DNA from 2 places in the Pseudoalteromonas sp. Z1A2 genome. Region 2 is predicted to be linked to the other one. Evidence: predicted binding sites of a transcription regulator. Region 2 holds the regulator's gene; the other holds the start of a gene.

Region 1 (4,587 bases), on a different contig from region 2:
ATCAGGTGAGGGCAACAAGTTGGAGATTTTATTATCAAGCATGATATAGTCAGCGAGAATGGTTTTTACCCCAATAGTGTCTTAACTATAAAATTTTAAGAGTCATTATTTGGATTAAAGCCTATTATTAATAATTATGCGGAGGCTAATTTGGAAACAGGAATGATTATTTCACTAGCATTATATTTTATTGTAATGTTAGGTATCGGACTATATGCATATAAGCAATCTACTGACGATGTATCTGGTTACATGTTAGGTGGACGAAATCTATCTCCAAGTGTAGCTGCACTGTCTGCAGGTGCATCTGATATGAGTGGCTGGATTTTAATGGGCCTACCTGGTGCGATGTTTGTTACTGGTTTTAGTAGTACATGGATAGCAATTGGCTTGGTGATTGGTGCTTGGTTAAATTATCTGTTAGTTGCACCGAGATTACGTGTTTACACTGAAAAAGCAAATGACTCTATAACCATCCCAGACTACTTTTCAAATCGCTTCAATGATAAATCCAACCTATTACGTGTTGTATCAGCTGTGGTAATTATTGTTTTCTTTACTCTTTATACTTCATCTGGTGTTGTCGCTGGTGGTAAATTGTTTGAAAGCTCATTTGGTTTAACTTATGAAATGGGTTTATACATTACAACGGGCGTAGTTGTTTTATATACCTTGTTTGGTGGTTTTTTAGCTGTAAGCTTAACTGACTTTGTGCAAGGTTGTATTATGTTCATTGCACTTATTCTAGTACCAACGGTTGCATACTCTTTGCTTGAACAACCTTTAGAATCAACTTTAAATAGCGTAAATCCAGATATGCTTAACTGGATTGGTGCAGGTTCTGCATTAGGTATTATTTCTGCAATGGCTTGGGGTTTAGGTTATTTTGGCCAACCACATATCATTGTTCGTTTTATGTCGGTACGTAGTGTTAAAGATATGCCTAAAGCACGCCGTATTGGTATGACATGGATGATTGTTGCTGCCATTGGTGCTGTTGGTACTGGTATATTTGGTGCAGCTTATACTTATGAGAACAACATTGTAGTTGAAGACCCTGAAACAATTTTCTTAATTCTTTCTGAGTTGCTGTTCCACCCACTTATTGCTGGCTTTTTACTTGCTGCAATTTTGGCTGCGATTATGAGTACTATCTCATCTCAATTATTGGTTAGTTCAAGTTCATTAACAGAAGATTTCTATAAAACATTCTTACGTAAAGATGCCAGTGATAAAGAGCTAGTTGCTGTTGGCCGTATTAGTGTTGCCGTAGTTGCTATGTTCGCTATTTATTTAGCTTACGATAGAGATAGCTCTATTTTAGACCTAGTAAGTAATGCGTGGGCTGGCTTTGGTGCTGCGTTTGGACCTCTTGTATTGTTTAGCCTTTATTGGAAACGCATGAACTTTGCTGGTGCGTTAGCTGGTATGTTAGTAGGCGCATTTACTGTGCTAATTTGGATATATGGACCATTTACTATCAATGGTGAAAGCTTAAGTAGCTTTATGTACGAAATAGTACCGGGCTTTATTTTAGCGAGTATTGCAATTGTTGTTGTTAGCTTAGTAACAAAAGAGCCTGAGCAAAACATCACTGCTTTATTTGATGAAGTAGAAAAAGAGCTTTAATTAGCAATTACTATTTATTTTAAAATGAGTAGTAATTAATACCAATCCGCAATAATACTTAATCATTTTGCGGGGCTAAACGTGTTGCTACCGGCGTTAAAAAATTCTCATTTAGAACAACTAAATATCGAATTTTTGCCTAGCTATCAACACGTTTTTCCACCCTCAAAGAGATCATTTAATTAAGCGAATTGGTATAATAAAAAAGGGAGCAACTTAGTTGCTCCCTTTTTTATTTAGTTTGTCCCGTTCGAGGAGGGAGCATTCTATGAATTAACTTACTTTTTTATCGTTGTTATCTTCAATTGATGCAACGTTATCTGACTTTTTACTTTTTGCTGGCGCTTTGGTAACAGCTGGATCTTTGCCACCTTTTAATATGGTCATAAAATCATCTTTGCTTTTCGCTATTTCTAAAGCAAGTGATTCAATTTGTTGCTCACTAAGCGGTACGTCTACCTTTTCTAGCATCAGCTCAAGTGATTCTGCTATATCGAGCATCTTGTCATAAGCATCCGCTTCTTTTTTGGTAGTAAACGTCATACGCTCGACTCCGTTTCGTTCTACAACATATTTAACAACAACAGCCATGATTTCTCCTGCAAAATTGCTTGGCACCGTGGTTTTTAAAAAACCATTAGATTACTGTTTTTATGTACAGTAATGGTTTGTAAGTAAATTTGCAAGCGCGAAGTATTAATTTTTAGGTGTCTTAAATTTGACAAAAAACGGTAACTTTACTTTAGTTAAGCAATCACTTTGTTGTACCAGCTGCATTTTCAGGATTTCGGATCATAGTGGTAATGCGTTTAGGTACACTTTAAGTGATGAACTTTACAGTTCCTTATTTATTGATTTCCTGAGCAATACTCAAAATTAAGAAAAGAAGAATAAGGGCAAGTTTAATGAAAACGTTAAAAAATTTACTCATCATAAGTTTATTATGTTTACTACCCGCGACTACCGCGTATGCACAATTATCAGAAGTAACTAAGCAAATGCCTCAAGCTGAGACAATTAGTATAAATAATGCTGATGCAGAGATGCTTGCTAAGTTACCTGGTATAGGTAAGAAAAAAGCGCAGGCAATTGTGGATTATCGTGAAGAAAATGGCGAATTTAAAAGCGTTAGTGATTTATCGCAAGTTAAAGGGATTGGCAAAAAACTTTTAGCTAAATTAGAGGGGAAACTTTCACTTTAATATTTCTAAAAAGTAATCAGGGTGCTAGGCGCCCTGATTAAATTGTTTTAGCGCATCGCTTAAGTGCTTTTTAGCAAAGTTAATTTCAATAGGTGTAGTTAATAGTGGATAGCACAATCCGCCAAATATCAAAAATGGTATTAATATCCAACCTTTAAATACAGTGAATATTAAAAATAGTGGGCTAAGTAATAGCAACTTTATAATACGCAATAGAACTTTATCAGTTGGCGATAGCTGACTTAATGCAAGCGCAATTACGTCTTGACGCTGGCGTACTTTTAAATGCTTAAGCTGGTCTAATTGGCTTGAAAAAAATGTAAACATATCAAATCGACTTTTTAATTGATAAACGGGCAATAATTATAATAAATAGCGTTAGTGAGAAAATCCCAAATATCACTTCCATCCAAGCAGGCATGCTCATGCCAACAAACTGCCAATCTATATTTCCACAATCCCCGGTAGCTTGAAAAAAGCTAGGTATCCATTCATGTAGTGGCATAAATGATGGGAAATTTGGTTCAAACTCGCAGCTAAATGCAAAAGGGTCTGTGGTGGTCTGCATATCAATATGTTCGCGAGCAATTAAGTATCCCCAAACACTCGATATTCCCCAAATAACATACGCTATCATACGCACAGTTTTACTTTGTGGTTTACTTGAGCCTACAATCCCTGCGCCTAATAACCCCAATACTGCAGTGCGTTGATATATACACATTATGCAAGGCGCTAACCCCATTTTGTATTGAAAGAAAAGAGCGGTAACTTCAAGTAAAAAAACGATAGCTGTAAATAAAAGCCACGGGGTTCGTTGGGTAGGTAATTGTGCAAGCCAGTTCATAAAAATTCCGCGTTTTAATAGGACGTTAGATTATGACGTAGGATAAAGTATGCAGCAACAAAAAGGAAAAAAAAGCTACCGAAGTCGCTTTTTATAAGATGAAATTAATGACTACTCAATTCAGCCTTAGCAAAGGTTAAATGACGTTCTATTATTTTCCCATCGATACATAAGCTCAGTTATATTGCTTACTTATACTAAGGTGATGCATCATCTAAAGAATTTTTTATGGTTGCACTTTTTTGTACTTTTTCTTATGGCAAGTGCGGGATAAGTTAATTAAGCTCAGGCGCTGCGTAAATAAAAATATCTCCATAATAACAATGTACCTACAATGAATATTACTCTAGATATTCATGCATTGTAGCTAAATTAGAGAGACCCAAATTTAATTATTTATTAATTTTAAATTTCTACCCATTTGCTTTATTAATATATATTACTTTACTTGTTAGTTGTGCTTCGTCTGGTACAATCAGTCAGTTATTCGTGTAAAACGATGAGTGTTGATTAATTCGAATGGGAACTGGATGAGAATTTTTAAAGCGAAAAGCCCAGCAGGATTTGCTGAAGAATATATAGTTGAGTCCATTTGGAACGGCGATTTCCCTCCAGGTTCAATTTTACCTGCCGAGCGAGAACTTTCAGAGTTAATTGGTGTTACAAGAACAACCTTGAGAGAAGTATTACAGCGTTTAGCACGTGATGGTTGGCTAACAATTCAGCATGGTAAACCTACAAAAGTAAATAACTTTTGGGAAACGTCTGGCTTAAACATTCTTGAAACATTAGCGCGCTTAGATGAAGACAAGATGCCAGAGCTGACAGATCAGCTTTTATCTGCACGTACTAATATTAGTGCTATTTATACACGTGCTGCAATTAAGTTAAATCCTGAACGCGTGATTG
Region 2 (4,587 bases):
TCGCGCGCAAAAAGGACAAGATGTGGAAATAGAGTTCCTAATTTTTCTTGAAGAGACTTTAGTTGATACCGTGAAGCCTGTTGAGTTTATGTTACCGCAGCGAGACAGCAGTGGCCGTGTTACTGAAATTAAAAAATCACTTAAAGTGAAAATTCCTGCAGGCTCAGTAAATGGCGAGCGAATTCGACTAAAAGGGCAAGGCGGGTTAGGGTCAGCGAATGGGCAAAATGGCGACTTGTATTTACAAATTAGTTTAGTGCCTCACCCATTATTTGATGTTGAGGGTCATAACCTAAATATAGTTGTCCCTCTTGCACCATGGGAAGCGGCTCTTGGTACAAAGCTAAATTTACCTACGTTGACAGGTAATATCCAATTAACTATTCCTTCTAATAGTCAGTCTGGTCAACGCTTACGTATTAAAGGTAAGGGATTAATGAGTAAAAAAGCCAAAGGTGATTTATTTGCTGTGCTTAAAATTGTTAATCCAACATCTATTGATGATGCCAGTAAAAAACTGTGGGAAGAATTAGCCGAAAAAGCTCACTTTGATCCCCGTAATAACTGGAGCAAACCATAATGCAAATTATCGTGACACAAAAAGACGATTTACTTACTAGCAAAGAGCTATGTTTGAGCAGTGATATTAGCGAAGCAATTTTATATGAGCTAGTTGAGCATAATATTGCGGTTCCAATTGAGGGGGAGCATGTTACGCAGTGGCAATTTACGGTATCTGCAGTGACCTTAGTTAAAAAAGCGGCCCGTATCCAGCATGACTTTTCGTTAGATTGGTCGGCAATAGCTTTAGTTTTACAATTGCTGGATGAGCGTGATGAGTTGATTTTCGAAAACGAAATGTTAAAGCGACATTTGAGTCGATTTAAGCACTTGGAATAAAACAAGCCCTAGGCTTATTTACTCTTTGATAAGTGGGCGCTAGCTCTCAAAAACCAATATGACTACTTTGATTTATTCTTATTTTTAATTCGGATAAATCGTTTTAGTCGTATATTTTGTATAAGTAATAATATTCCACTTAAACAAAAAAGTACGCTGGTTGCTGAAAAGCTAATAAGCAGCGGATTATTAAAATCCTCTCGCTCATCGTAATCCATAATATGTAACATCCAAAAAAAGTCGAATATTCGCCATAGCGTGCTGCGAACGGTGACAACTTTGCCGTTATTTTCTGACAAGTACAGTGTTGTGTTAAATGTGTCGTCAAATTGTACCTGCCAAACATTGGTTTTATATCCAACTTCTCGCATACCTTGCTTTAGTAGTACAGCGCTTGTTACTTGAGCATCAATAAGTAAGTGTGCTTTAGCATTTGCGGTAATTTGTATTTTAGTTGGCGGTTCAAATGGTCGGCCTGTTATGCCATTGAAGCTTTGCTGCTCGTTATTACTAAAGACAGTAATAAGTGGTGTAGTTAAGAAGTTCTCAAAAATTATTTGTGTTGGATTAACCACCTGAGAGGCAATATCGTCAAGGGAAGCAATATAATCAGCCTGCGTAAATGGATTATTAAGAGTGCGTGTTGCAAGATGCTTCCCATGAACTTTATCAAGAGGGATTGCACTCATAATTAAACCACCTAGTAACCATGCTAAAATTTGTAGTGCTAATAAATAACCTAACCATTTATGTAACTTGCGAGCATGCTTAAATATTTTTTTATTCATGTTTTAGTCTTATTATTTTTAGAGGCTAGTTTATTACATTAATAGGATAAGTTACTGCGACATTTTGTCGCAGTTTAAACTATAGCTTACTGTAATCATTTAAAAATAAAAAAGATTACACTTAAATTCCTAACATGACTTATCTGTTTAATTGAGCTAGATGTTTGATATCCAGCTAGCTTTAAATGCTAAAAAATACTTAAAAGCTACGAAATATCCATATAAAGTGGTTAATAGAGCATAGTTGATTTGGTATAACGGTAAAACTGCGTTAAAGTTTGCAATGAAATTATTAGAGGATAAATACGAAACGATGTCGGAAATTCAATTTTTAAATGTAGATCTTGAGCTTGAATCAAAGCAAGATATTAGTTTGCTAGTGGCGGACTTGAAAAAAGTCGCGACGATTTTACATTATGACAAAGACGAATACCGTCAACTAGCACGTATTGAAGCTACAGGTGAGGTGAGCACACCTGATAAAGCCATAAACCATATATGTGAGCTTATTGAATCGTGTTCGCGTAACGCGCTAAAGCAATGGTTAAGTTGTTCACGTAGAACGTTTGATATTGGTTTTGAATCAGGGACTTCTCCTAAGTGCTTTAATCAAGCCTTAGATGCAGATACATTATTGCGTATATCTGCGATTGGTGCGGGTATGGAAATTACCATTTACCCAATCGAAAAGTAACTATCTTCGCTCTACGACTGCTGCGGTCATTTTTGATACGCAGCACAGCTCATTGCGGCTATTTGTAATTTTTATTTCCCATACTGAACTACGTTTGCCAATATGAAACGCTCTAGCCGTTGCTGTTAAAGTGCCGTTGCGAGATGCTTTTAAATGACTTGCGCTAATTTCCTGCCCTACACAGTAAAATTTAGTAAAATCGACAACAAAGTTAGCGGCATAGCTGGCAACTGTTTCGGCAAGTACAACGTTAGCACCGCCGTGAACCATCCCCATTGGGTTATGATGCTCAGGAATTGCCGGCATTGTGGCAACCAAATAATCATCGCCAATTTCTGTGACTTCTATCCCCATAGTTTTCATTAATGTTCCTTGGCCATTAACGCCTTGCTCTAACTGCTTGCACAGCTCTAAGGTGATGGGCTGGTACCAAATACTCATAATGTCTCCTTTGCATTTTTAATCATTTATAAACTCAGCTTTAGTTATATCCCTAAAATGTACACAAGTGAAATTACTTTAGCTATTTTAAGGCTTAATTTAAATTTGCGATTTTTATTTAACTGTATATACTCACAGTTAAATGTACTGTATGGAAAACCAGTTGTATGCGACCATTAACGAACCGCCAAGCTCAAATACTCGAACTAATTAAAGTTTTTATTAAAGACACTGGTATGCCTCCTACACGTGCTGAAATAGCGCAAACATTAGGTTTTAAAAGTGCCAATGCTGCTGAAGAACATTTAAAAGCACTTGCTAAAAAAGGCGCAATTAAAATGAAACCAGGTGCAAGCCGTGGTATTCAATTAATTGAAGAAGAAGAGCCAGAACAATTAGGTTTACCGCTTATAGGGCGTGTTGCTGCTGGTTCACCTATTTTGGCGCAAGAGCACGTTGAAAGTCACTGCAAAATCGATCCATTAATGTTTAAACCGGCTGCAGATTTTTTACTACGCGTTAACGGTATGAGCATGAAAGATATTGGTATTATGGATGGTGATTTACTTGCTGTACATCGTACTCAAACCGCTGAAAATGGACAAGTTGTTGTTGCTCGCCTAGACGAAGACGTAACTGTAAAACGTCTTGAGAAAGCGGGTCGTAAAGTATTACTTCATGCTGAAAACGACGATTTTGACTCTATTGAAGTAGATCTTGAGAATGAGTCTTTTAATATTGAAGGCTTAGCCGTTGGCGTTATAAGAAACGCTGATTGGATGTGACTTTAAAAATAGCTTTTAAACAAGCAGCTTTATAAATGCGTACTAATTAGTACGCATTTTTGTTTTAAAATTTGTACTAAAAAATAGGGCGTAAACAGCCCACTGACTATTTAAGCTGTAAACTTTTTTGCACTTATATTTTCCCCCTCCGAATGCGTTAAACCCCTTTGTTTTGCTCATATTTTGAACTTTCTGTTGCCCAGTTGATTACCGATTTTTTATTAATTATTCAATATCACCTGATTGTTTTTTATACTAAAACTTGCTTGTTGTTCGTTTTTTAGCTAATTGTTAATGTGCTGAGCTAATAATAACTCACAGCTTTTTAGTTTTGAGAACACACAATATACACAAACTCGTTGTTGGCGCAGCAAAACCAATCAATATTAAATAAGATTGGCTAAAAAAATAAAAATAACGAATTGGCGTTTAAGCCGTATGCCTCTTCGCTTTGCATTCGCAATAGCATCAAAGGAGCCGTCACATGGGTAAACTGACCTCTACCTTGTGGCTTATATTATGTGTTTTTTCGCACCCAGTTTTGGCTAACAGCCAATACAATATGCGCAAAGGCGTAACCGATATAAGCAATAATGTATATCAGCTGCACATGACCATATTTATAATATGTTGTGTGATTGGGGTGATAGTGTTCGCAATTATGTTTTGGGCACTTATTCATCACCGTAAATCTAAAGGGGCTGTACCTGCCCAATTTCACGAAAGCACTAAAGTAGAAATACTTTGGACTGCAATTCCGTTTGTTATTTTAATTGCTATGGCAGTACCAGCCACTAAAACCCTTATTGCAATGGAAGATGCCAGCAAAGCTGATCTCACTATTAAAATTACGGGTTCGCAATGGAAATGGCATTATGAATATATGGGCGAAGATGTAGAGTTCTACTCTATTTTATCTACCCCGCAAGATGAAATAGCGAATCTTGCAGATAAAAACCCTAACTACTTACTTGAGGTT

Evidence for each region. The regulator LexA, encoded in region 2, represses DNA repair genes until DNA is damaged. The targets are predictions, from matches to a motif close to TACTGTATNNNNATACAGTA.
Region 1: GQR47_RS02970 (YebG family protein) is a predicted target of LexA. The motif match lies at 2,273-2,292, and genes of this name have one in related genera.

Annotation. Positions count from the first base shown of each region.
Region 1 is NZ_WTKX01000003.1:16,873-21,459, reverse strand. It holds gene putP (sodium/proline symporter PutP) at 151-1,629, shown strand; gene GQR47_RS02970 (YebG family protein) at 1,903-2,220, opposite strand; gene GQR47_RS02965 (helix-hairpin-helix domain-containing protein) at 2,535-2,831, shown strand; gene GQR47_RS02960 (DUF6170 family protein) at 2,856-3,158, opposite strand; gene dsbB (disulfide bond formation protein DsbB) at 3,160-3,678, opposite strand; gene fadR (fatty acid metabolism transcriptional regulator FadR) at 4,209-4,587, shown strand, end outside.
Region 2 is NZ_WTKX01000027.1:11,771-16,357, forward strand. It holds partial or broken gene GQR47_RS16455 (DnaJ C-terminal domain-containing protein) at 1-580, shown strand, start outside; gene GQR47_RS16460 (chaperone modulator CbpM) at 580-900, shown strand; gene GQR47_RS16465 (membrane protein) at 963-1,688, opposite strand; gene GQR47_RS16470 (hypothetical protein) at 2,002-2,382, shown strand; gene GQR47_RS16475 (PaaI family thioesterase) at 2,383-2,823, opposite strand; gene lexA (transcriptional repressor LexA) at 2,991-3,608, shown strand; gene coxB (cytochrome c oxidase subunit II) at 4,093-4,587, shown strand, end outside.